4 regions of the Mesorhizobium sp. M0676 genome follow, and region 1 is predicted to be linked to each of the others. Evidence: riboswitches for the same ligand, from Rfam matches in the RefSeq annotation. Region 1 holds a riboswitch; each other region holds the start of a gene.
What was found. A riboswitch is a leader RNA that binds a small molecule or an ion and turns the genes downstream of it on or off. The one in region 1 is predicted to bind cobalamin.

Region 1 (4,973 bases):
CTGCCTGAGCGAACGCGCCAAGCAGTCTACTTTGAGAAACGACGCGTGTCCGATTTGTTCGAGGCGCGGGGCCTGTATGTCCCCAAGGAACCGATATTATAGCGTAGTGCCACATTTATATTTCTGCGGGATTAAGACACGTGCCGTAGGGAAATTGCACATTTGCGCCGAGTGGCTCATTTCCAAGAGTGTGATCGGTTTGGCATATTCCCGGCCGACATCCGCCAGCCGGCAACTCCCCACACGGTGAGGAAGAGAAGCCTCACGCCTGCACTTTCTGCCGGAGCGCGCGTGCTGCAGCGACCATGTTAATGAGGGCAGGGCGGACCTCCTCCCATTTGCGTGTTTTGAGGCCACAGTCCGGGTTTATCCACAGTTGGCCGTCGGACAGTCGCTCGCGGGCAAGCATGACTAAGTCCGAAATCTCGCCGACTTCCGGGACGCGTGGTGAGTGAATATCATAGACGCCAGGACCGATTTCGTTCGGATATTTGGAGCTCGTGAAGGCGTCCAACAGTTCCATCTTCGAGCGCGACGTCTCAATCGAAATGACATCCGCATCCATTCCAGCGATCGCGTGAATGATCTCGTTGAACTCCGAATAGCACATGTGGGTATGAATTTGAGTCGCGTCCTTTACACCCGTTGAAGCGATCCGGAAACATTCGACAGCCCAGTCGAGATAGACTTTCCAGTCAGATTGGCGCAGTGGCAATCCTTCGCGAAACGCGGCCTCATCGATCTGGACCATCCTTGCGCCGGATCTTTCGAGATCCGTCACTTCGTCGCGGATGGCGAGCGCGATCTGGCGGCAGGCTTCGGAGCGGGGTACGTCGTCGCGAACAAAAGACCAGTTGAGAATGGTGACTGGGCCTGTGAGCATTCCCTTCACGGGCTTTTCCGTAAGCGACTGGGCGAATTGCCACCAGCGCACTGTCATCGGATTGCGCCTCGATACGTCGCCGAAAATGATGGGGGGACGCACGTAGCGCGACCCATAGCTTTGTACCCAGGCATGCTGGGTGAGCGCGAAGCCGGACAACTGCTCGCCGAAATGCTGTACCATGTCGTTTCGCTCGAACTCACCATGCACCAGCACGTCCAGCCCGATCTCTTCCTGCCAGCGAATTGCAGCCTCGATCTCCTTCTTCAGGAACGTCTCATAGTCGACATAGCTCAGCTGGCCCTTCGCATGAGCGGCCCGCGCCTTGCGTACCTGCGGCGTCTGCGGGAAGGACCCGATGGTCGTCGTCGGGAACGGCGGCAGCCCGAGTGAGCCGGCCTGGACTCTGGAGCGCTCGCCAAAAGCGCTCTCTCGTCGCTTCGCGCTGTCCTCAATGCTAGCGATCCGCCCCTGAACAAGCGGGTCATGGATCCTCGTGGATGTCACGCGCGTGGCGGCAGCCTCGGCAGACGCTTTCAACGCGCCTGCCACCGCATCCCTGCCTTGGGACAGGGCCCGGGCCAGCAAGACCAGCTCGTCGGTCTTCTGGGCCGCGAAGGCGAGCCACGACCTGATGTCCGCGTCGAGTTCCGTCTCCATGCGCAGATCAATCGGCACATGCAGCATCGAGCAAGAAGGCGCGATCTCGACGCGGTCCAAGGGCCAGCCGGCGACGATCGGTTTGATGCGGTCGAGAATGGCGGGCAGGTTCGCACGCCAGACGTTGCGGCCATCGATCAAGCCAACCGAGAGCACCAGATCCTTCGGAGCGAGCCGAGCCACCGTTTCCAGCTGCTCGGGAGCGCGCACGAGATCAATATGCAGGCCGGCCAGGGGCAGAGAAATCGCGGTTTCGAGATTGTCTCCCAGCGACCCGAAATACGTAGCCAGCATGATCTTCAGCTCGGGCGCGGCTTTCGACAGCTGGCCATAGGCGAATTCGAACGCAGCTCGTTCGTTCGGGTTCAGATCGAGGACAAGCGCTGGCTCATCGATCTGCACCCAGTCGGCTCCCGACAGCTTCAGCCTCTCCAGAAGCTGCTCGTAAACCGGCAGCAGCCGCGGTAGGAGCGCGATGGGACCGAACCCCTCGGCAGGCGATTTCGCCAGCTTGAGGAAGGTGATGGGTCCAAGGATGACTGGGCGTGTGTGAATGCCGAGAGCTTTAGCCTCGAGGAAGTAATCGACCGGCTTCGATGACGAGAGGGCGAACGTCTGATCATCATCGAGTTCCGGCACAATGTAGTGGTAGTTGGTGTCAAACCACTTGGTCATTTCCATCGCGGTTACACCAGGTCCATGAGCCTCCACCTGGTAACCAGCGTGTCCACAATCCTCCGTCTGACCCTGGTTGCCGCGCGCCATTGCGAAGTAGATGTCAAGTGGGACCTCGCCGCTATTCCAGCCGTAACGGGATGGAACGGCCCCGACCATGGCTGCGGTGTCGAGCACATGGTCGTAAAGCGAGAAGTCGTTCGACGGGATTTTCGACACGCCGCGATCGCGCTGCTCTTCCCAGCTAGCGGCACGGAGCGCCTTCGACGTCGTGAGAAGGTCGCCAGCGGACGATGTTCCGGACCAGTAGCTTTCAAGCGCGAATTTCAGTTCTCGCCGACGACCGAAGCGCGGCACGCCGAGCGTTGCTACAGGAATTTGCTGAGAGACAGTCATGTCATACCCCGATGATTGGGGCGTCGGTGACAAGGAAGGCGCTAGCAGGCCGGCATCAACGCCGGGTTGCAGCGGCCACCGAGACACCCCGCCCGTGGACGTAATTCGCGTGGCAGGTCTCCTGGCTCGCGGGGTCATAGCCTCTACCCGTCTTCCTGAGGGTATTCGCCTCAGTGACGTGACTGGGGTTGGCTCGCCGCTAACAGTTGCGGGGGCAGCGCCGGCATCGCACCGGCTTCCCTCTTAGCTCCGCTGCGGCAGCGCCGCACGCGAGAACCACGACACGCAGACAATCACAGCAGTTCGCTCTTTTGTCAATGACGCATAACGAAATGTTTATGTCGCTATGTGATCGCGCTTTTACGCCTTTGTCTAGCATTGTGAAATATTCAGTCTGCTGCCCGCATTCGGCATCGTGGGACGTGATCGCAAGTCAAGTCCGACGGACGCCGCGAGTTCTCCGTTACCTCAGGAACCTTACTGGCCTTCCCCAAGCTGAGCTTCTGGAAAATGCTGGTGACGATCTGGATGACGGTGAATGCCGTCATGGCAAGCACGCCTTGCACCGCTCCTCCAGCGAGCTTCACGGCAGCAGCATGGGTCAGTTCTCCGAAGCGAGTGGCTGTCGCTATCAGCGAGCTTTGACACAGTTCCGCCACTGCGGTCATCGCGTCAGTAGGGCGGCTGGTTAGTTGCCGGCGCATCTACAGCAACCCAGCCCCTTCCGCCTCGCGGCGCAAATTCTGCCTTGGCCTTGGGCCGATCTGCTGGATCACCAGGCCGGCCGCCAGCGAGCCAAGGTCGCCGCAGGTCTTGAGGTTGCGGCCCTGCGTGTAGCCATGCAGGAAACCGGCGGCGTAGAGGTCGCCGGCGCCGGTGGTGTCGACCAACTCCTTGATGGCGGTCGCCTCGATGACCACGGTCTCGTCGCCGCGCACGATCACCGAGCCTTTTGCGGAACGGGTGACGGCGGCAATCTTGCAGTCCTTGCGGATCTGAGCCAGCGCCTCGTCGAAGGATTTTGTCTGGTAGAGCGACTTGATCTCGTGGCTGTTGGCAAAGACGATGTCGACAGTGCCCGAGCGCATCAGCTCGAGGAACTCGTCCCGGTAGCGGTCGACGCAGAACGAATCCGACAACGTCATCGACACTTCGCGTCCGGCCTCGTGTGCGAGCTTCGCCGTCTGCCGGATCGCCTCCTTGGCGCGCGGCGGATCCCACAAATAGCCCTCGAAATAGGTAACCTTGGCGCCGGATGCCTTGTCGGCCTCGACATCCTCAGGGCCAAGCTCGACGCAGGCGCCGAGATAGGTGTTCATCGAGCGCTCGCCGTCGGGCGTGACGAAGATCATAGAGCGCGCCGTCGGCGGCTCGCCCTTGAGCGGCCTGGTGTCGAAGGCGACACCCTGTGCATGGATATCGTGCGCATAGATTTCGCCCAGCGCATCGTTGGAGACCTTGCCGAAGAAGGCGGCGCGTCCGCCGAAGCTGGCTACGCCGGCCGCCGTGTTGCCGGCACTGCCGCCGGAGGCCTCGATCGCCGGGCCCATGCGGCTGTAGAGCAGTTCGGCGCGGCGCGTGTCGATCAGGTTCATCGCGCCCTTGATGATGCCGTTGATCTCGAGGAATGCCTCGTCGCACTGGGCGATGATGTCGACAATGGCATTGCCGATGCAAAGCACGTCATAATCCGGCATCAATGTCTCCGCCAAAAAACCCGAGCCGGCTTCTCGCCACGCCTGCCAGGCGCGGGTCTGCCCGGTGGAAATGGGCTTTCCGCTTGCCAATCCGTTCGCCGGCGGCTCTCACGGGGCGGCGAGTCCTGCCTCGCGACGCAATTCGTCCGCCCTGTCTGTCTTCTCCCAGGTGAAATCAGGCTCTTCACGGCCGAAATGGCCATAGGTCGCTGTATTGCGATATATAGGGCGTAAGAGATCAAGCATCTTGATAATGCCTTTCGGTCTGAGATCGAACAACTCAAGAATGAGGCGCTCGATCCTGCTTTCCTCAACCCTGGCTGTCCCGAACGTGTTGACCATGACGGAAACCGGACTGGCCACGCCGATTGCGTAAGCAAGCTGCACCTCGCACACGTCCGCAAGTCCGCTAGCGACGATGTTCTTTGCGACATAGCGGGCTGCATAGGCAGCCGAGCGGTCAACCTTGGACGGGTCCTTGCCCGAGAAGGCGCCGCCGCCATGACGACCCATCCCGCCATAGGAATCGACGATGATCTTGCGTCCAGTGAGACCGCAGTCGCCACGCGGCCCGCCGACTACGAACCGCCCCGTCGGATTGACCAGAATTCTGATGCCTTCCGTCTCCAGGTGGGTCGGCAGGACAGGCTTTATGATTTCCT
Region 2 (4,973 bases), on a different contig from region 1:
GCCAGCCGAGAGGTTCCTCGACCTCATGGATCGGGTCGACAATGATGAGATCGGCAAGGTCGTCGTGGACATCGACCTTGAGCGGCTCATTGCTGGCAGCAAGCGCAGACGACAGCTCGCCCGAAAGCGGTTGTGCCGGTGTTTCGGCTGGCGCAAGCAACCCGAAATCGAGCAGTCGGGCAACGAAGCTTTCGAGGTCGGCCAGGCTTATTTTTGCGGCGGCCGCGGCAGCTCCGACCAGCGCTTCAGTGGCGACGCCGGACGACAAAGCCTGCCAGACCCGGCTGCCGGAATCGGAAAAGCCGAAATACTTACCGTTCGAAAGATCGAGAACGACGGCTTCGCCATCGAATGATTCGAAAACGATGTCCTTGCTTGCGACCGCGTAGACCCGCTGTTGCATCGCTCTGTCCCCCGTTCCATGCGCCCATGAAGGGATGCGCCGGTTTCACGGTCTGCCAGCCCTTCCTAAGTGCGTCTAAATCACTCGGCCTATGCTTGGCAAGACAAAGACCCGCGAACACCGCCTGCGTCGGCGACCGTTGCGGCGAAGTCGACCGGCTCAAGCCTCGATTTCGAGCGCCGACAATGGTTTCGAGCAGCAGGCAAGGATAAAACCGTCATCGATCTCGTGGTCGAGGATGCCGCCATTGTGGCTCATCTCGACTTCGCCGGAGACCTTCTTCACCTTGCAGGTGCCGCACAGGCCGAACTCGCAGGCGGCGGGAATCCGCACGCCCGAGCTGCGCGCTGTCTGCAGCACGGTCTGGCCGGCGACGCAGCCGGCGTCGACCTCCGAAAGCGAGAAGCGGATCGGCGTCACGGCTTCGACAGGTGCAGCGATGCCGTCCTCGACCGGGGAGGCAAACGGCGCCGGAATTTCCTCCACCACAGGCGCGGCAAAGCTCTCCTGATGGTATTTCGTCATGTCGAAGCCGGCGGCATCCAGCATGCCGCGCACGGCGCGCATGAACGGATCGGGACCGCAGCAGAAGATTTCGCGCTCGCGGAAATCCGGAGCCAGCAAGGGCAGCCGGATCGCATCGATGCGGCCCATATGGCCGTACCAGCCTTCGCGGCTGGAACGTTCCTCGATCATGAAGCCGAGCGACAGGCCGGGCATATGGCCGCCGAGCAGTTCGAGTTCCTTGCGGAAGATGATCTCTTCGGCACGCCGCGCGCAGTTGACGAAACCGACATCGGTCCATGGCGCGCAGTCGTTCAGCCAGCGCAGCATCGACATCATCGGCGTCACGCCGGAGCCAGCCGAGATGAACAGGTATTTGGCCGCCGGGTGGCTGTGCAACGAGAAGTCGCCGGCCGGTCCGTAGGCCTTGACGTGCGAGCCGGGTGCCAGATGGTCGAACATCCAGCGCGTGCCGATGCTGCCGGCCTGCGCCTTGACCGTCACCGCGATCGAAAACGGCCGCGACGGCGACGACGACAGCGTATAGGTGCGCATCAGCGGCCCGTCCGGTGTCGGCAGTTCCAGCGTCAGGAACTGGCCCGGCTTGTAGCGGAACCAGGTCTGGTTGTCGGAGCGGAAGGTGAAGGTCTTGACGTCAGGCGCCTCGTCGCTGACGCCGATCACTTCCAGCACCTGCAGCCTATCGTTCCACGGCGCCATCTGGTCGAGATGGCGATAGAGCCCAAGATCCGTCATCGCATTCATCCTCTGGTCCCTCTTCGCCTGCTCCAGCTCACGCGACGCTGCGCAGCGCCGGCCGGCCGCCTTCGGCAAGGCGCGGGCCGATGAAGGCCGCGTACCATTCGACGAACTGGATCACGCCGCCCTCATGCAGCTCCGAATAGGGGCCGGGCTCATAGGCCGGGGACAGGATGCCGAAGGCGTTCTCCTCGACGATGCGGCGGTCCTGGTCGTTGGTCTCGGTCCAGACATGGGTCAGTTCTTCAAGGTTGTAGTCGACGCCCTCGACCGCATCCTTGTGCACCAGCCACTTGGTCGTCACCGCGGTTTCGGTGGCGCTGATCGGCAGCACCCGGAAGGTGACCGCATGGTCGATCAGGATGTGGTTCCAGGTCGTCGGATAGTGATAGTGCATTAAGGTGCCGATGCGGTCGGCGGCAACAGTGTCGGACAGGTTCTTCGTCACCGCGCGCTTTCCCGACATCGTGTAGCTGACGGCATCGCGCAGCAGCGGCGCGCGGGTGGCGCGGTATTGCCCGGCCGGATCGATGCGGAACTTGCTCGGCAGGCCCGCCGCCTCGCATTTCGCCCAGTGCGCCAGCATCTCCGGATCGCTGTCGGCGCCCTGCACGCCGGTCACCGTCGGCGCTTCGGGGAATGTCTTGCAGAGCTCCGGATGATTGCCGGCGCAGTGATAGCATTCGCGGTTGTTTTCCCAGACCAGCTTCCAGTTGCCCTTCTCGATGATGGTGCTCTCGAAGGCGACCTTGGCTTCATTCAGCCGGTGCGGCTTGAGGTAGGGCTCTATCATGGCGCGCATCGGCGCAAAGTCGGCAGGTTCTTTTGCCAGGCAGATGAAGATGTAGCCGCCGACGCTCTCGCAGGCGACGGGCTTCAGGCCGAACTGGCTCTTGTCGAAGCCTTCGGCCATCTGGCGGGCAAACAGCAGCCGGCCGTCAAGCTCGTAGGTCCACTGGTGATAGGGGCAGACAAGCTTTGCCGCCATGCCCTTCTCAGTGTTGCAGACACGGCTGCCGCGATGGCGGCAGGAATTGTGAAAGGCGTTGATGTTGCCCTTCTGGTCGCGGACCAGCACCACCGGATAATCGCCGATCTGCACGGTGATATAGCTGCCGGGCTTCGGCAGTTCGCAATCATGGCCGATGAACAGCCAGTCGCGATACCAGATGAGCTCCATGTCGAGCTTGAAATAGTCCGGGTCGGTGTAGAAGGGCTGTTCCAGCGAAAAGCCTTGCTTGCGGCCGTTCAGGAGCCTCAGCATGTCGTTGCGCGTATCCATAGTTCTGTCCTCGTGGTTAAGGACTGAACTTGGTGGTGATGGAGGAAGGATCGGACGCAGGCCGGCGCGGCGCCGGACATGCACTATCCACCTCTTGACCGCCCACCGCGATCAGTCGAGTCTAGGCATCTCGGGCTGGTTTCCGGGCTCTGGAGTTGTCCTTGCGGACCATCGCGACACCTTCCCAGGCTGCTGCCCAGTGGTCTCCCGTTGCGACTTCAACTCCACCACCGTTGCGGGGGCAGCGCCGGATTCTGACCGGCTTCCCAATTCTCCGCTGCGTCGTCACGAAGCGGCACCTGAGATGCGATCATCTAATCACGGCAGCGATCGCGACGTCGGAATGAAAGCGACATCATATCCATGCGGCGCGACACGCGCGGCATACGCCCCGCCGACCACCGAAGGGCTGAGATCCTGTCTTGCGGCGCTATCATCGCCGTTTCGAATCGCTGCGGATCCAGTTCCGATCGGGGGCAAAAAGGGCTCAACGGTATCGAGAAGTTACTATTAGCAATCTCTAATCGAACCGAACGGTTCGTTTCTGTTGACAATGCGTGCAGGACGGTGTGAACGACGGTCCGGAAACCGACACCGGAGCGAACCACTCGGTTCGACATAAGCAACTGAAAACAATACAGTAAACAGCCATGAAGGAACTTCCTGGCACAATTTCAAGGTGCAGGACCGTGGTCCACACGGAACAACTTCGTGATTGGAAACCAGCCTATGGCTTTCCCACATCGGGGCTGTCCGAACGACGCGAATTCCTCCCAAGACACGCCGCTAAACGGACAGTCAAACTGGAGTACTAAAAATGAAAAAGATCATCCTCACTGCCGCAGCCGTTTTGGCGATCACCGGCAGCGCCTTCGCCGGTAGCGACAATTACGGTTCCAATGGTGCGAACCAGCCAGCCGTCTCGGTGGACAGCTCGTATACGGCTTCCATTCAGAAGCCGGCGCACGCTGACAAGCAGCCTGTCGTTCAGGGCGCCGACCGCGACCTCTACGGCAATCGCTGATCCCGACCAAAAGAAGGGCAGCTATCCCGCCCTTCTTGGGATCTCAAAAAATTCAGGAGTGTTTGAAATGAAAAAGATCATCCTTGCTGCCGCCGCCGTTTTGGCCATCTCCGGCAGCGCTTTCGCCGGCAGCGACAACTACGGTTCGAACGGCGCCAACCAGCCTGCGATTACGTCGACCGATAGTGGCCATACGGCTTCGGTTGAGAAGTCGGCTCCAGCCGAGCAGGCGCCTGCCCACGGTGCCGACCGTAACCTTTTCGGCCGCTAAAAGCCGGTTTCCAGCACGTGGCGGGCTTATCCGCTGCAGCTGGCGGCATCAGAAAAATTCAGGAGACTAAAATGAAGAAGATCGTTCTTGCCACCGCAGCCGTTCTGGCTGTTTCGAGCGCTGCCTTTGCCGGCAGCGACAATTATGGCTCCAATGGCGCCAACCAGCCGGCCGCTGCCGTCGACACCACCCGCACTTCGTCGACCGGCACCAACTCGGCGGTCTACAAGCTGCTGAACTCGTCGAACGACCAACAGAAGTTCGTTCCTCAGAGCAGCGACAGGGATCGGTTCGGCAACAACTAACAGCCGAAGCTTAAAAAAAGAGCGGCGGGCCTGGCCCGCCGCTCTTTTTTCATGCCTGTACGACGCAGCTATCTCAAGCCGCCTTCACTTCCACCGGCTTGAGCGAGAAGGAGTGCCCATCGGCGTCGAAGATGTGCAGGTCCCCGGCATCCGCGGTCAGTCGCAGCTTTGCCCCGCGCTTGACCTCGACATTGCCGGGCAGCTTGGTCACCAACGGCAGGTCGGCGCGGCCGATATCGACATAGACAAGCTGCACCTCGCCGAGTTGCTCGACATAGTCCACCACGCCCTCGAAAAGATATTCCGCGCCGGTGGCGGCCGACAGATCCTCCGGCCGCACGCCGAAGCTGACTGCCGCACCCTTTGCTGACGCCGGCGTTGCGATCGGCACCGTTGCCTTGCGGCCGCCGACATGGCTGACGATT
Region 3 (4,973 bases), on a different contig from region 1:
AGGAAGGCCACTTCCAGATCGAAGATGATGAACAGGATTGACACCAGGTAGAAGCGGATGTCGAATTTCATCCGGGCATCGTCGAACGAGTTGAACCCGCACTCGTAGGCGGAAAGCTTCTCCGGATCGGGATTGCGATAAGCCACCAGGAACGGCGCGATGATAAGCGCCAGGCCTACAACCGCGGCCACGGCGATGAAGAGGACGATGGGCAGGTATGAACTGAGGAGTACGTTCATGCTCGGCTTTCCGTTGGCGGCCAATCCACTTTGATTACAGCAACCAACCCTAATGCGGAAGCGCGACAGTTTAACCGCTGAACCGTTTTAGGTGCCTTTGCTGCAACGCGGCGAGGGTTAGCGCACGGCTTTCAGCGAAGCAAGTCAAACCTTGTTCAAAAGACAGTGCTGGACGGCAGGCCGGGAAAAACTGGTCCGATCTCCTCCTGTTTGATTTCCTTCATCTTTCACTCCACTTTTGTCTCCTGACACATCTCCCGCCATTTGCCTGCTAGCATCACCGGAATCGCCGGCTAAAGTCGGGAAAATGGTTCGAGGCAAGACACTTTGACGAAGGACAAAATCTCACTCCCGACGGCCAGGCGCATCGCGCTCGCCGCGCAAGGATTTCTCGATCCGCGCCCGGGCGGCACGCCCGATCGCCGCCACCTCGCCCGCGTGCTGTCGCGCACCGGCTTGCTGCAGATCGATTCCGTCAGCGCCGTGGTGCGCGCCCACTATATGCCGCTCTATTCGCGCCTCGGCCCCTACCCGCTGGCTTTGCTCGACAACGCCGCAGTCACCCGCAAGCGCACCGTATTCGAGTACTGGGCGCATGAGGCCTCTTTCCTGCCGGTCGAGACATACCCGTTGATGCGCTGGCGCATGCAGCGCGCTGAAAGCGGCGACGAAATGTATCTGGGCCTCGCCAAATGGGGCCGCGAGCACGCCGCCTATATCGAAGAGATCTACCGCGCGGTCGCCGAGCGCGGCCCGATTGCCGCTTCGGCACTGGAGGGCCAGAAAGGTTCGGGCGGCTGGTGGGGCTGGAGCCACGCCAAGCACGCCTTCGAATGGCTCTTCTGGGCCGGACGCATCACCACGGCGCACCGCCGTGGCTTCGAGCGCTTCTACGACCTGCCCGAGCGCGTGCTGCCGCAGGCGATCCTCGACCTGCCGGTGCCGGCGGCCGAGGACGCGCACCGCGAATTGCTGCGCATTTCCGCCCGCGCCCACGGCATCGCGACGTCGGGTGACCTGCGCGATTATTTCCGCTTGTCGCCGGCCGACATGAAGGGCCGGTTGGAGGAACTGGTCGAGATGGGCGAGTTGCTGCCGGTAAACGTCGAAGGTTGGGACAAGCCGGCTTACCTCTATAGGGACGCCCGCCTGCCGCGAAAGATCGAGGCCCGCGCCTTGCTGGCCCCCTTCGATCCGGTGGTCTTCGAGCGCGCGCGCACCGAGCGTCTCTTCGATTTCCGCTACCGCATCGAGATCTACACCCCGGCCGACAAGCGGCAATATGGCTATTACGTGCTGCCTTTCTTGCTCGGCGACAAGATCGTCGCCCGCGTCGACCTCAAGGCCGACCGGCCTGCGAGTGTCTTACGCGTCCACGCCGCCTATGCCGAAGCAGGCGCACCGCCTGAGACCACCGCACAGCTTTTCGAGGAACTAAAGGAGATGCAGGGCTGGCTTGGCCTTGAGCGCATCGAAGTGACGCCGGCCGGCAATCTGGGGCCGGCATTGGCTAGCGAGAGAGATGGCCAACCCTTGCAGCGTCTGTCATAGACGCCTCAATAAGCCTCGTAGGTTGTGCAATGGCATCGGACAAAGTGCTCGACATGATCCATGGCGCCCTCATTGCGCATGGAATAGATGCAGTCCGCAGAGATAGGGACGTCATGCTCCAATCGAAGCAGCTTCGGTTTGAGGCTGAGGTGTTCGAGACGAGTTCTGACCGGCTGGTCCTGGAAATCTACATTTTTTCTCCGCTGCTTGATGTTCAGCCGGTCATTGAATCCTTTGCTGGCTTCGGCGACACGCGCGAACAGGAACTGAACCAGGCGTTTGAAAAGTTTCTCCGTGGTGTTTTCCATGTGGCCATTGAGGGACTGGCCGATCACGTCTGCGAGAACATGCAGGCCGAAATAGAGCTTTGGCAGCGAAGCAGCGCCAGTTGGAAGATCTGGCGAAAAGATGCCCGCTGGAAAATCTATAGCGGCCCGGTCATTTCCCAGGCCACAACCGAGCTATGCTCGCTGACACCAGGCTATCCAGCATTCTATGCCAAGCTGGAAAAGCTGTTCACAGCTTCGGTACCCCCCGGAAGCCATTTTGTCCGGACCTTTCTGGCAGGCTTGAAGGGCACGCTGATTAGTGCCGAAGTCCTTCTGGACAACGCGGTTTGGCATGAGGGACAGAATCTGGCTGTCGGTCATGACTGGGACTATAGCGATGGCTATCAAGCTATCCGACAGGTCATCCTGGCACTGCCGGAAGCCGGGACATGACAGCCCCTGCCGACATCGCCATGTCGTAGCCGTGCGTTGACACCGCTGCCTGCAAAAGCCTAAATCCGCTCCAGACGGTCCCCTGCCCGCAACGGCAAGGGCCAAGAGGGAATGCGGTGCGGGACGAAAAAATCCCAAATCCGCGGCTGTCCCCGCAACTGTAAGCGAAGAGCCAAGGCCGAAAGCCACTGGGTAACACCGGGAAGGCGGCTAACCAAGGCGATGACCCGCGAGCCAGGAGACCTGCCGTCTGAGACAAAGTATCCGATCGCCTGGCGGGTTTCCGGGCAAGGAGCCCGGTTTTTGGACCAGAACAGCAGTTATTCGGCTGGCACAGCGGATGTTTCGTCCGCCGACGGCGACGCTTTGACCGGCGTCACGGTTGTCGTCTGCGCTTCATGCCGCGACGAGACCGGTTCCGACGCCCATCCTCGCGCCGGCGAATGGCTGGCCGACGACACACGCCGCGCCGCGGCCGATGACAATATCCGTGTCCGCACCGTCGAATGCCTCGGCAATTGCAGGCGCCGTCTCAGCGCCGCCATCCTGCGCGACGGCTGTTGGAGCTATGTCTTCGGCGATCTGGCCCCAACCAGCGGCGCCGACCTCGTCACCGGCGCAAAGCTCTTCGCGACTTCGACCGACGGCCTCATCCCGTGGCGCGGCCGGCCCGATAGCCTCAAGCGCGGCCTCGTTGCCCGCATCCCACCCCTCGACATGCTGAAGGACTGACCATGAACGCTCCAAATCCGGCCGGCAATCTCTCCCGTGTTCCCTGCACCGTCGTCACCGGCTTCCTCGGCGCCGGCAAGACGACGCTGGTCCGCCATCTCCTGGAAAACGCCGGTGGCAAGCGCATTGCCATCATCGTCAACGAGTTCGGTGACATCGGCATCGACGGGGAAATCCTGAAAGGCTGCGGCATCGACACCTGCCCCGAGGAAAACATCCTCGAACTGGCCAATGGCTGCATCTGCTGCACGGTCGCCGACGATTTCGTGCCCGCCCTCGACAAGATCCTCGCGCTGACACCTAAGGTTGACCACATCCTGATCGAGACCTCGGGCCTGGCTCTGCCCAAGCCGCTGGTCCAGGCGTTCCAGTGGCCAAGCGTGAAGAGCCGGGTGACCGTCGATGGCGTCATTGCCGTGGTAGACGGCCCGGCGCTGGCCGAGGGCCGCGTTGCCAACGATATGGACGCCCTGCAGGCACAGCGCGCTCAGGACGAGACGCTCGACCACGACGATCCGGTCGAAGAAGTCTTCGAGGACCAGATCGCCTGCGCCGATTTGATCATCCTGTCGAAGAGCGATCTAATGGACGCCCCCGGTTCGGCCCGCGCCAACGCCATCATCAATGAACATTCCGCCCGCGCCGTGAAGATCGTGCCGACCGCACATGGCAAGGTCGATCCCTCGGTGCTGCTCGGCCTCGGCCTCGCCGTCGAGGACGACATCGAGAACCGCAAATCGCACCATGACGGCGCCTTCGACCACGAGCATGACGATTTCGACACCTTCATCGTCGACATCCCCTCCATCACCAATCCGGACGAACTGGCCAGGCGCGTCGCCACGGTTGCCGAGGAAGAGAATGTGCTGCGTGTGAAAGGCTTCGTCGATGTCGGCGGCAAGCCGATGCGGCTTTTGCTGCAGGCCGTCGGCCCGCGCGTCAACCATTATTATGACCGCGCCTGGACGGCCGAGGACGATCGCCGCTCGCGTCTCGTTGTCATCGGCCTGAAGGGGCTGAACCGCCCGGCGATCGAGCGTATACTCGCCGGCTGATCTCAGGAGCAATTCCAGGAAAAGTGTGAAACGGTTTTCCCACAGGAATTGCGTAAAAACAAGGAGATAGAGCGGTTCGCCGTTCCGTGAAACGGTGAAACGCACTAAGCCGCGATGCACATACTCGCCACGACCTCCGCCTCGCTCGACGATCTCGCCGAGCCAGTTGATCTCCGGCAGACGCCGGCGGATATCGTGGCGCTGTCCTTCACCGACAGCGACCTCGCCGGCCTCGCGGCGGCCTGGACGGCCGATGCCGTCCGCCTGCCGTCGATGCGGCTGGCGGCGCTGCGCGACCTGCGCCATCCCATGTCCGTGGACCTCTGGATCGACAGCGTCGCCCGCCACGCCAAGGTGATTTTGGTGCGCATCCTCGGCGGCTACGACTGGTGGCGCTATGGCTGCGACCAGCTTGCCGCGACTGCCCGTGCGAACGGCATCAAGCTGGCGCTGCTGCCGGGCGAGAGCCACGACGAGGATCTCAGGCTGATCGAAGCCTCGACGCTGCCGCGCGAGGAGCTGGACGGCCTGCTGGGCTATTTCCGCGAGGGCGGGCCGGAGAATATGGCAGCGCTGATGCAAAGATTGGCGGGGCTGGCGGGACGGGATGCGGGGGCGGCTGACCCGGTTAGCGTGCCGAAAGCTGGCTACTACGAGCCAGGCCGCGGCGTCGT
Region 4 (4,973 bases), on a different contig from region 1:
CATAGCCGAGCATGCGCAGCGCCAGCCCGAAGGCAGCCGTGGTCTTGCCCTTGCCGGGTCCGGTGTTGACGATCAGCAGCCCCTTCTCGACCGTCTTTTCCGCGACCTCGGCGTCCTGCACCGCCTTGCGCTTGGCCATCTTGGCGCGATGGCGCTCTTCGTCTTTTGTGTCGATATCGGTCATCTCATTTCACCTTGAGCGGCAGCCCCGCCACCATCAGAAGCACCATATCAGCTACGACCGCGATCTGCTGGTTGAGCCGGCCGGCGGCATCGCGGAACCGGCGTGCCAGCGCATTGTCGGGCACAATGCCTTGTCCGACTTCGTTGGAGACCACGAACCACGGTCCGCGCGGCCGCGAAAGCACATCGGCCAGCCGCCGGCACTCCCCCTCCAGATCATGATCGGCCAGCATATGATTGGTCAGCCACAGCGTCAGGCAGTCGACAAGCACCGGCTGGTTGTCCGGCAATGCCTCGATCGCACCTGCAAGATCAAGCGGGGCATCGATGGTCGCCCATCCCTCGCCGCGGCGCGAGCGGTGCTGCGCGATGCGCTCGCGCATTTCGCCGTCATAGGCTTGCGCGGTGGCGATATAAGCCCATGGCGGCGGCAACGCCGTCGCCAAACTTTCGGCATGCACGCTCTTGCCGGAGCGCGCACCGCCGATGATGAAGGTCAAACTGCGATCAGGCAAAGGTGTCGCGCAGGCTGGTCGCGGTGCCGGTGAAGCGCGCGCGCACTATGCCGACAACCGCGCCGAGCACCACCCAGAACACCAGATTGGTCAGCGTCACCGCCACCACGAACTGATGATGCAGGCCCTCCGGGATCGGCGTTACAAAACTGTCAGGCTGCGGCGCGCCGACAATATGCGGGGCGACGATCAGGACGACGGCGAGCACGGTCAGGGGCGCCGACGTGCGGAAGGTGATAAGGGCAAGACCGATCGCCGTTGCCATCACCGTTGCCCACCACCAGATCTGGCGCTGCATGAGATCGGCCGCCGGCATTGCCGGCAGTTCCGGCGGCAGGCCGAGTCCCGGCGCCAGCGTGAAAACGGCAAAGCCGGCCAGACCCCAGAACACGCCCTGGCGCCAGCTGCCGATGCCACCGGCGAACTCGGAAACCGCCACCAGGACCACCGCGAAGCCGATGCCGGTGACGATATTGGCGACGACACTGAAGGCGAAGCGCTCGAAGCCGTCGGCCGGCGCCCAGCCTTCGTCCTCCGCCGGCGCGGCTGCTTCAGCCGGTGTTGCGCTGCTCACCGCATTTTCCGCCGGCGCGGCGGTGCTCATGGCATTGGTGTCCGTAGCGTTGGCGGCGGGCACCGCGGCATGCTGATGCTCGTGGCCGCCACCAGCCTTTTCGTAGACCTCCGCCTTGAGGATCAGCGGCACGGTGGCGTAGGCCTGCATGCAGGCGAGAGCGACACCGGCCACGAGCCCTGCGATCGCCGCGATGAACACGACGTTGCGAAACAGGTTCATGATGTCAGATCCTCGTCAGTGGCAGGGAAACGCCATCGAATGGCGATAGTCGTGCGCCGCATTGTGGACCGCATCGATGTGCGAGAAACCGACAACGCCGACGACGAAAATCCCCAGAAACGCGCTAAGCACGAGCTGCATGAAGCGCGACTGCGAGGAGACGGAAGCGCCGAGGGAGACGGAAGCGGAATTCATATCTTGTCCTTTCGCCCTCCACCCGAGGGCATCGAAGTCAGTTCCCTGTCGCCGGCAGGTCTCCTGGCTCGCGGATCAGCGCCCTTCCCCACCTTCCCGAAGAAAAAATCCCCAGTGGCTTGGAGAGGACTACCGCACACAGTTGCGGGGGCAGCCACGGCATTGGGCAACAAGTCAGCCCTCACCGCATTCCCTCTTGGTCCCTAACGGAACCGACGACATGCATGACTATAGGCTGAAACGGCCGCATCCGGCAAACCAAATTCCGCCGGCCAACAGCGCGAATGCGCCATGCGGCGTTACGGGTTCAACGCGGTGATCCGTTCGGCAACCAGCCGCTGCAGCCGCCACAGATGGCGATCATGAATGCCGCGCTCTTCAAGGTTTTTCACCGTGTTGTAGAGATAGTCGGCGCCCGACCCCCAGTGCCCGCAGGACGTGGCCAGCCTTTCGACGACCTTGCCCTCGTCGAGCGGGCCGGAATAGGTCAGGCCGTTGCGGTTGATGACGAAGGCCAATGCCCTGAGCGGTCCGGCCTCGCTTGCAAGCTTCAGCATGCGCGGCCGGTAGCTTGTCGGCTTCAGCGTGATTTCGCGCCGGAAAAGCCGGCCCAACTGCCCGCGCCGGTTACTGTCGGTCAGCCGGAAGGCGACGCCCTTGCATTGTCCGCCACGGTCCAGCGCCATCATCAAGCCGGGGCTGTCCTTGGTGCCGCGCCAGCGCGTCATGTTCATGCAAAAGGACCGATGCCAGCCGCGCGCCAAGGCAACGCGGTCCTCGACATAATCTATTTCCGGTTTCCAGATCAGCGATCCATAGCCGAACAGCCATAGCGGTTCGCTGTCCGGGAGTTCGACCTGCAATTCATCCAGCAGCGCGTCATAGTCGGCTTCATCGAGATGCATCGCGTCCGGATCCGGCCCGGGGTCCCTGATCTCGCGCCAGCAGCGCGCGACCAGCTCCGGCGTAAGCGACATCTGTCGTGCGGCCACTTTCCGAATCCCCCCAATTTCCGAATGTCCCATGTCCACGACATGATTATGCGCCGCGCCTGCAACCGGCAATGCGGCACTCTGATTGACAAACGATTTGCCGGGGTGTCGGCTGACGCTTCATAGGAAGCCAGCCATGCATCCCAGCCCGAGCGAGCGCGACCCCTATAACGGCCTGAGCCGGGCCGAACCGACGCTACCGTCGTCGGCCTATTGGGATAGCGAGGCTTACCAGCGCGATCTCGACGCCATCTGGCACAAAAGCTGGCTGCTCGTCTGCCGCGAGGCCGACCTCGCCCAGCCGCTGGCGTTCAGGACATTCCGCGTCGGCACGCAGGAAATCGTCATTCTGCGGGACGAGACCGGCGAGTTGCGCGCCTTCCACAACACCTGCCGGCATCGCGGCTCGCAGCTTTGCCAGGAAAGCGAGGGCCGGCTGAAAGCGCGGCTCATCACTTGCCCTTACCATGCCTGGTCCTACTCGCTGCGCGGCGATCTCGTGCGCGTTCCCTCGAAATCGCTGCCAGATGGTTTCGACAAGGCAGATCATCCGCTCTACCGGGTGGCGCTGTCGGTGTGGCGCGGCTTTGTCTTTGTGAACCTTCAGCAGGCTGCGGCCGGCTCCGCCGGGACCTCCTTCGATCCCGCATCCGGCGACCTCGCCAACTGGCCGCTGGAACCGCTGGTATCAGGGCATGTCCTGCGCAAGGTGATGAACTGCAACTGGAAGATCTTCTGGGAGAACTTCAACGAGTGCCTGCATTGCCCGGGCGTCCACAAGGACCTGTCTCGGCTGGTGCCGATATACGGCCGCGGCCTGATGAGCCGGCACGACGACCCCGACTGGGTCCGCCATGCCGACAATGACGCGCCGGAGTTTTCGGGTGGCCTGCGCGCCGGCGCCGAGACCTGGTCGCGCGACGGACATGCCCATGGCCCGGTCTTACCGGGCCTGACGCCAGCCGAGCGTGCGGCCGGACAGACCTATGCCACCAGCCTGCCCTCGATGTTCATCGTCGGCCATGTCGATTATGTCAGGACGGTGCGACTGATGCCGCTCGGTCCCGAACAGACCGAACTCACCGCCGAATGGCTGTTCGCGCCCGAGGCGCTCGCCGAGACCGACATCGACAATGTCGTCGCCTTCGGTACCCAGGTGCTGGAGGAGGATGCCGCGATCTGCGAGGTCAACAGAAAGGCCTGCGCTCGATGCGTCACGCGGCCGGCGTGCTGATGCCGGAGGAGTATGATCTGCATCGCTTCCACAAGTGGGTGCGCGAGCGGCATGCGGCCTCCTGATCAAAGCGACTTCGGCAGATAGCGCCAGGTGATAAAGCCGCAAACCGCGGCCAGAATGCCCAGCGTCACGAACACCGAGCCGAGGCCGAAAAACGCCAGCACCACCGAATAGACCAGCGGCGGCGTCAGCTCGGAAAAGTCGAGATAGGTGCGGTAGACCGCGGCCATCTGCGCCCGCTCATAGGACCGCACCGAGCGCATGAAGGCGGTCGAGCCCAGTGCATCGAGCGCGATGGTGAAGAAGGCGCCGCAGAGCAGGAAAAAGCCCGTAAGCAGCGGCGCGGTAGTGCCGACCGCGCCCGCCGCAAGCAGCGTCGCCGACATCGCGAAATAGGCGAAGGTCATGGTGCGCCGGCCGCCGAAGCGTTTTCCAGCCTTGCCCCAGAAGATCGCCATGAACAACAGCGCATTGCCGGCCGAAACCAGCAGGCCGCCGGCAAGCTCGCCCTCGCCGGTAATCACCATGAACAGCGGCCCATAGACGAAGAACGTCGTCCAGAAGCAGGAGCGGCCGAAGGCGATCAGCCAGGCCAGCCTGAGCCTGGGTTGTGCTACGAAGCGGCCGATATTGGCCAGCGGATTGGCCGGCCGCGTCTTGCCAGGCCGGATCGACTGGTTGTCGCCCAGCCTGTAGGTCCAGAACAGCGCCAGCAAGGCCAACGCAAACACCGCCACCGCGCCATGCGCGGCATAGATGCCGTAGCGTGTGTAGAGGAAGATGCCGAGTGTCGGCCCGCCGGTCCAGGCAAGCATCGACCACGCCATGCGCAGCGATTCGGCCTGCATGAAATCGGTCTTGCGGATGTGATCCATGATGTAGAGGTTGAGCGTGATCGACAGCGCGCTCGCCCCCATGACGCGGCACAGCATGCCTGCCAGTTGCCCGGCAAGCGTGTGGGTGACGAAGAACAGCGAGCCCATCGCCAGCAGGCAGGCGCCGGCGGTATAGACCCAGCGCCGGGCAAACCTGCGGATCAGCATCGGCATGAACAA

Region 2: another riboswitch for cobalamin. It lies ahead of NKI35_RS05280 (aromatic ring-hydroxylating oxygenase subunit alpha); the one in region 1 lies ahead of metE (5-methyltetrahydropteroyltriglutamate--homocysteine S-methyltransferase).
Region 3: another riboswitch for cobalamin. It lies ahead of NKI35_RS20980 (DUF1636 family protein); the one in region 1 lies ahead of metE (5-methyltetrahydropteroyltriglutamate--homocysteine S-methyltransferase).
Region 4: another riboswitch for cobalamin. It lies ahead of NKI35_RS21210 (CbtB domain-containing protein); the one in region 1 lies ahead of metE (5-methyltetrahydropteroyltriglutamate--homocysteine S-methyltransferase).

The regions. Positions count from the first base shown of each region.
Region 1 is NZ_JAMYPU010000039.1:8,016-12,988, forward strand. It holds gene metE (5-methyltetrahydropteroyltriglutamate--homocysteine S-methyltransferase) at 263-2,614, opposite strand; cobalamin riboswitch at 2,709-2,910, opposite strand; gene NKI35_RS28255 (adenosine kinase) at 3,319-4,311, opposite strand; gene metK (methionine adenosyltransferase) at 4,420-4,973, opposite strand, start outside.
Region 2 is NZ_JAMYPU010000003.1:285,540-290,512, forward strand. It holds gene NKI35_RS05270 (PqqD family protein) at 1-403, opposite strand, end outside; gene NKI35_RS05275 (FAD-binding oxidoreductase) at 563-1,663, opposite strand; gene NKI35_RS05280 (aromatic ring-hydroxylating oxygenase subunit alpha) at 1,701-2,948, opposite strand; cobalamin riboswitch at 3,065-3,266, opposite strand; gene NKI35_RS05285 (DUF680 domain-containing protein) at 3,766-3,972, shown strand; gene NKI35_RS05290 (DUF680 domain-containing protein) at 4,040-4,243, shown strand; gene NKI35_RS05295 (DUF680 domain-containing protein) at 4,315-4,548, shown strand; gene NKI35_RS05300 (ABC transporter ATP-binding protein) at 4,622-4,973, opposite strand, start outside.
Region 3 is NZ_JAMYPU010000019.1:72,315-77,287, reverse strand. It holds gene NKI35_RS20995 (NADH-quinone oxidoreductase subunit A) at 1-239, opposite strand, end outside; gene NKI35_RS20990 (winged helix-turn-helix domain-containing protein) at 567-1,790, shown strand; gene NKI35_RS20985 (DUF6348 family protein) at 1,820-2,512, shown strand; cobalamin riboswitch at 2,571-2,777, shown strand; gene NKI35_RS20980 (DUF1636 family protein) at 2,816-3,244, shown strand; gene cobW (cobalamin biosynthesis protein CobW) at 3,247-4,299, shown strand; gene cobN (cobaltochelatase subunit CobN) at 4,414-4,973, shown strand, end outside.
Region 4 is NZ_JAMYPU010000019.1:116,535-121,507, reverse strand. It holds gene cobO (cob(I)yrinic acid a,c-diamide adenosyltransferase) at 1-184, opposite strand, end outside; gene cobU (bifunctional adenosylcobinamide kinase/adenosylcobinamide-phosphate guanylyltransferase) at 186-698, opposite strand; gene NKI35_RS21215 (CbtA family protein) at 691-1,494, opposite strand; gene NKI35_RS21210 (CbtB domain-containing protein) at 1,510-1,689, opposite strand; cobalamin riboswitch at 1,726-1,921, opposite strand; gene NKI35_RS21205 (gamma-glutamylcyclotransferase) at 1,989-2,681, opposite strand; gene NKI35_RS21200 (aromatic ring-hydroxylating oxygenase subunit alpha) at 2,818-3,915, shown strand; gene NKI35_RS21195 (MFS transporter) at 3,981-4,973, opposite strand, start outside.